2 regions of the Devosia rhizosphaerae genome follow, and region 2 is predicted to be linked to the other one. Evidence: predicted binding sites of a transcription regulator. Region 2 holds the regulator's gene; the other holds the start of a gene.
What was found. The regulator LexA, encoded in region 2, represses DNA repair genes until DNA is damaged. The targets are predictions, from matches to a motif close to TGTTCNNNNTGTGTTCNG.

Region 1: the regulator LexA is predicted to act here: its motif matches at 1,206-1,223, upstream of QOV41_RS03890 (ATP-dependent helicase).

Annotation. Positions count from the first base shown of each region.
Region 1 covers NZ_CP126539.1:798,212-801,439, forward strand. Annotated here, with positions in the region: gene QOV41_RS03875 (DUF2161 domain-containing phosphodiesterase) at 1-455, shown strand, start outside; gene QOV41_RS03880 (hypothetical protein) at 523-681, opposite strand; gene QOV41_RS03885 (TM2 domain-containing protein) at 799-1,107, shown strand; gene QOV41_RS03890 (ATP-dependent helicase) at 1,260-3,228, shown strand, end outside.
Region 2 covers NZ_CP126539.1:2,195,215-2,198,442, reverse strand. Annotated here, with positions in the region: gene moaC (cyclic pyranopterin monophosphate synthase MoaC) at 1-39, shown strand, start outside; gene QOV41_RS10890 (molybdopterin molybdotransferase MoeA) at 36-1,238, shown strand; gene lexA (transcriptional repressor LexA) at 1,364-2,077, shown strand; gene QOV41_RS10880 (IlvD/Edd family dehydratase) at 2,132-3,228, opposite strand, start outside.

The sequences.
Region 1 (3,228 bases), 1.4 Mb from region 2:
CCCGCTTGTCGAAAGCTGGCAAGGGACGGGAGCGTGATGCTCGGTATCGCAATCTTTGCAGGCGCTTGGGGTTCGGGCTGTTAGGTGTCTCCGCGGCTGCGTCGGTAGAGATTATCGTGGCTCCGTTCGCCCTCACTCCTCGGAGGGACTCGAAACGAAGATCCCGCCTGCTGGAGGAGCACCGCCGCCGCGTTGGTGACCCGCAAAAGGGTGGCGGCAGTCGCCAGCCGATCATGACAGCCTACCGGCAGGATTGTATCGCATGCGCCAGAGCAATGCTGACTGCGTCACAAACACCGAAACAGCTAAAGGTGCTGGTGCCAAGAGCGCCCATGATCCTGAGGCGAAACGTCTATGGGTGGTTCGTGCGCGAGAGCAGGGGTGTCTATGGTCTCACCAATCTCGGCCGATCCGCCGTCCAGAGTTACTCGCAGCAGGAGGAGCCATCTACGTGAGCAGGCGACCTTACAGTTGCTTTTGTGATTTCATGAGGATGGAAGTCGATCTCATTGGCACTACCGTTCATTCCAATGGGCCAGGACGAGCCAGACGCTCATTGATCAGGATATCACCCGCTTCCTGAGCGCTGATACGAATGGTCGCTAACCGGCGTTTGCTGCTGGTGCCGTCATGGTTGAAGTTCGCAATCGTCCAATCGTTGCCGTCGAGCAGCTCTAGCATTCGCGGGCTGGCCATCGAGATCAAAGCCAGCAGCGTGGGAGCACTTGATCAAGTCCGCAGGTCCTTGAACTTCTGCATCTCCTGCCCCAATTACCTTGTTGTCCAGAGGGAAGTACCATGACGACTGATCGCGCCTACGCCCAGTACGACATCGAGAAGAAATCGCTGATCGTTGCCTATGTTCTCTGGTTCTTCCTGGGCTATGTCGGCGCGCATCGATTTTATCTGGGCAGGCCCGTTTCCGCTCTGGTCCTGCTTGCCCTGTCAGCGTCCATTCTCTTGCTGACCTTCGTTAGCTTTGGCTTTCTCAGCTTCCTGTGGTTCATCGTAGGGCTCTGGTGGCTGATCGATGCACTCCTGATCCCTGGGATGGCAGCAGGTCGAAACAGCAGGATCGCTGACCGGGTCCTTGGACGCAGCCGCTAGGCGCAACGTTCCTGCTTACGAGCTGCCACGATCTCCGCCGCTGTTGGGAACGTGTCGCGCATTGTAGCCCTGGAGCGTAAATCGCCAGCATAAAGGTTGCGAACAAAACGAGAATACGGTTCCTTGCTCCTCGTGCTGGGAGCTTTCGATTCGTGCCGTTCGACACCACCTATCTTGAGACGCTTAATCCCGAGCAGCGCCGCGCGGTAGAGCACGGCGTAGGTCCCGCCAAGGCCTCACCGCTACTCGTGATTGCCGGAGCCGGCTCTGGCAAGACCAACACCTTGGCCCATCGTGTGGCGCATCTGGTGGTGAATGGCGCCGATCCCCGGCGCGTTCTGCTGCTTACTTTTTCCCGCCGCGCTGCCGCAGAAATGAGCCGTCGCGTTGAACGCATCCTTGCCAGTGTGGTGGGGAGCAACGGCTCTGGCGCTGGTACAGATGCGCTCGCCTGGGCGGGCACCTTTCACGGGATTGGCTCACGTCTACTTCGTGAGCATGCGCAGCACATCGGATTGGATCCGGCCTTCACCATTCATGATCGGGATGACTCCGCGGACCTCATGAACTTGGTGCGTCATGAGCTGGGTCTCAGCCAGGCCAAGAGCCGGTTTCCCGCCAAGGGAACGTGTCTCGCCATCTATTCCCGCGTGGTGAACGCTCAAGCCGATCTTGAGCAGGTGCTCAGGACTGCCTTTCCGTGGTGCGCCATGTGGGCGGACGAACTCCGGGGGCTGTTTGCGGCCTATGTTGAAGCCAAGCAGCAGCAGAACGTTCTCGACTACGATGATCTGCTGCTCTACTGGGCCGGCATGATGGTCGAGGCCACAATCGCGGCGTCTGTTTCGGAGCGCTTCGATCATGTTCTGGTGGACGAGTATCAGGACACCAACCAGGTGCAGGCGTCCATTCTTCTAGCCCTCCGCCCAGGAGGGCAGGGGCTGACCGTGGTGGGTGACGACGCCCAGTCCATCTACTCGTTTAGGGCGGCCACTGTTCGCAACATCCTGGACTTCCCAGCCGCCTTCTCGCCGCCCGCTGACATCATTACCCTCGACCGCAACTATCGGTCCACGCAGCCGATCCTGGCTGCCGCTAATGGCGTGATCGAACTTGCATCCGAGCGCTTCACCAAAAATCTTTGGACCGCCCGCCAGTCGGCAGCCAAGCCGCGGCTTGTCACCGTGCGCGATGAGGCGGATCAGGCAAAGTATGTGGTGGAGCAGGTCCTCGAAGCACGAGAGGGCGGTACCCAGCTCAAGCAGCAGGCAGTCCTGTTCCGCACCTCCAGCCATTCCGGTCCGCTCGAAATCGAGCTCACCCGGCGCAACATCCCATTCGTCAAGTTTGGCGGGCTCAAGTTCCTGGATGCCGCGCACATCAAGGATCTTCTAGCGATCCTGCGATGGGGGGAGAACCCGAGGGACCGAGTAGCTGGCTTCCGGGTTCTGCAACTGTTGGCAGGCATCGGGCCAATCAGTGCTGCCAGAGTGCTCGACGCCATGGAAACCGGGCCGGAGCCAATCTGGGCACTTGGGGAGGTGCCCTCGCCACCTCGGGTCGACGAAGGCTGGCAAGGCTTAGTGGAGCTGATCTCGCGCCTTGTTCGGAAAGACGCCGGATGGCCAGGGGAGCTCGGCTATGCCCGGCTTTGGTATGAGCCGCTGATGGAGCACCTCTATGAAGACGCGCCAATCCGGCAGGCAGATATCCTGCAGCTTGAGCAGATCGCCGCGGGATATCCCAGCCGCGAGCGGTTCCTGACCGAACTCACCCTCGATCCGCCCGATGCCACAAGCGATCAGGCCGGCGTGCCGCTGCTCGACGAAGACTATTTGATCCTTTCCACTATCCATTCAGCCAAGGGGCAGGAATGGAAAGCGGTGCACGTGCTCAACGTCGTCGATGGCTGCATTCCGTCCGATCTAGGGACCGGCAGCACCGAGGAGCTCGAGGAAGAACGCCGCCTGCTCTATGTGGCGATGACCAGAGCCAGGGACGATCTGCACCTGCTGGTGCCGCAGCGGTTCTATGTCACCCAGCAGACCAGGAACGGGGACCGGCACCTCTACGCCCAGCGAACCCGCTTCATTCCGCGGTCGAGTCTCGGGCTTTATGAGG
Region 2 (3,228 bases):
TCGGGTGGCAAATCCGGCGACTACATGCGGGCGCCATGAGCCTTCTTCCGGTCGACGACGCGCTGGCCCAAATCCTCAGCCGTGTTCCCCCAGTAACGCCGGAAATTGTGGCCCTGCCCGAGGCGGTGGGCCGCGTCCTCGCCGACCCGATCATTGCCACGCACGACCAGCCGCCCTTCAATGCCAGCGCCATGGACGGTTATGCCATGCGGGCCGCGGACGTGAGCGACGGGGCGCAGCTTCGGGTCGTTGGCATGTCTCAGGCCGGCGCAGCCTTCAGCGGGTCTGTTGGGGAAGGAGAAGCGGTCCGCATCTTCACTGGCGCGCCAGTCCCCGTCGGCGCCGACACCGTGATCATGCAGGAAGAGGCGGTGCGCGAGGGCGACCTCGTCCGCTTCACGGCCCCTGCCCGGCTTGGCCACAGCATCCGCCCCACGGGTGCTGACTTCGCTACTGGTCAGACGCTGGTCGCGGCGGGCACGCGCCTCACGCCCATGCAGATCGCCGTGGCGGCTGCAGCCAATTGCGCCGGGCTAACCGTAGCCCACCGGCCGCAGATTGCCCTCGTGGCGACGGGCGATGAGCTTGTTCTCCCCGGTACTCCACTAGGTCCCGACCAGATCGTCGCCTCCAACAGCTTTGGGCTTGCTGCCATGCTCGCGCCCTATGCCGAGGCAGTGACGGATCACGGCATCATTGTTGATGACGCAGCCCTGCTGCGCTCTCGCCTGGGTGCGGCGCTGGCTGCCGAGCCGGACATCCTCATCACCACCGGCGGCGCGTCCGTGGGCGAGCACGACCTCGTCCAAGGTGCATTGAAAGATCTGGGTGTCGCGCTCGACTTCTGGCGCATCAACATGCGCCCCGGCAAGCCGCTGATGTTCGGCAGCAATGGACGAACCCTGGTGTTCGGCCTGCCGGGCAATCCCGTCTCGGCCATGGTCACGGCCACTGTTTTCATCAAGCCGGCACTCCGCCATTGGCTGGGCTACGACGAGCCTGCGCATTGGCGCCTGCCTCTCGTCGGCCCCACGCCGCCAAACACCGCGCGTCGGCACTTCATGCGGGCCCGCCTCGTGCAGACGGATGCCGGGCCGATGCTCGACCCGATCGCCCAAACCGATAGCGGGCACACCTCCTCGCTCGCAGATGCCGACATGCTGATCGTGCAACCCGAGCATGATCCCGGCCAGCCCGCCAGAGCAGTTGTCGAAGCACTACCGATAGACGGATTCTGAAGCGAGAAAGTCGTTCAGGATCCGTTCATCTTTAAGTCCCACGGAATGGCAATGGAGATATTGCAGAACATAACTGGAACACCTATAGTCGTTCTGCCTATGTTCCGATTCTCGCCGAGGGGCCAATGCTGACGCGCAAACAACACGAGCTGCTGATGTTCATCCACGAACGGATGAAAGAAAGCGGCATTCCGCCGTCCTTCGATGAGATGAAGGATGCCCTCGATTTGGCGTCGAAATCCGGCATTCACCGGCTGATCACCGCCCTGGAAGAGCGCGGTTTTATCCGCCGCCTCCCCAATCGGGCGCGTGCGCTTGAAGTGGTCAAACTCCCGGACTCGATGAACCCAACGCTCGGTGGTCGCCGCGCCCGCTTCGAACCTTCAGTCATCGAAGGCAATCTCGGCAAGGTCGCTTCGCCCCCATCTCGCATCAGCGCCGGCGAGGACTATGCTCGGCCGATTTCCATCCCGGTCATGGGCCGCATTGCTGCCGGTACGCCCATTGAAGCTATCCAGAGCCACTCCCACACCATCGCCGTGCCACCGGAAATGCTGGGGCCCGGCGAGCACTACGCACTGGAAGTGCGCGGCGACTCGATGATCGAGGCAGGCATTTTCGACGGCGACACCGTGCTCATCAAGAAGCAGGATCAAGCCTCGACGGGCGAGATCATCGTGGCCTTGGTGGACGACGAGGAAGCAACCCTCAAGCGCCTGCGCCGCAAGGGGAACACTGTGGCACTGGAAGCGGCCAATCCGGCTTATGAAACCCGCATTTTCCCGCCGGACCGCGTCAAGGTGCAAGGTCGGCTGGTGGGCCTGCTGCGCAAGTACTGAGTAGATTTAGCTGACATGAGACAAGGCCCGCCGATTGGCGGGCCTTCTGCATTCCTAGTGATTGTCGCGAGGGACGCCGTTGGTCTGGGCAATCCGCTGATATTTGTCAGCGCCTCGGAGAATCGCCCCCTCGCCCAGCTGGCCAACGATGTTGCGCTGGATTTCCTGCCAGGGTGTCTGATGGGCTGGGTATTTGTAGCCGCCCGTTTCGGCCAGTTGCTGACGGCGGGACGCGATTTCCTCGTCCGAAATCAGGATGTCGGCTTCACCCTTGTTGAGATCGATGCGAACCCGATCGCCAGTCTGGAGAATGGCGAGGTTGCCGCCAGCTGCCGCTTCTGGCGAAGCGTTGAGGATCGAGGGAGAGCCAGAAGTACCCGACTGACGACCATCACCGATGCAAGCTAGGGAATGGATGCCCTTCTTGATGAGGTAATCGGGTGGCCGCATGTTCACCACTTCAGCCGCACCAGGGTAGCCGATGGGCCCCGCGCCGCGCATGAACAGGAGCGTGTGCTCGTCGATCTCGAGCGACGGATCATCGATCCGGTGGTGGTAATCCTCAGGCCCGTCGAACACCACGGCCTTGCCTTCGAACATGCCGGGATGCACCGGGTCCGAAAGGTAGCGCTCCTTAAATTCGGGCGAGATCACGCTGGTCTTCATGATGGCATTGTCGAACAGATTGCCACGGAGCACCAGGAAGCCCGCTTCGCCCTTGAGCGGCTGATCGAAGGGACGGATGACCTTGTCGTCCTGAATGGGCGTGCTGCGGCAATTCTCACCAATGGACTTGCCGTTGACCGTGGGCGCGCCCTCGCGGATCAGTCCCTGCTTCATCAGCTCGTTTACGACGGCCGGAACGCCGCCGGCGTGATAGTAGTCCTCGCCTAGATACTCACCAGCCGGCTGCAGGTTGACCAGCAGCGGCACCTTGTGGCCGTGCTCCTGCCAGTCATCGATGTTGAGCTCGACGCCGATGTGCTTGGCAATCGCGTTGATATGGATGGGCGCGTTGGTCGAGCCGCCAATAGCGGAGTTCACGACGATGGCGTTGACGAAATTGTCCTTGGTCAGAATGTCGGAGGGCTTGAGGTCCTCATGCACCATGTCGACGATGCGCTTGCCGGTGCGGTACGCGATTTCCTGCC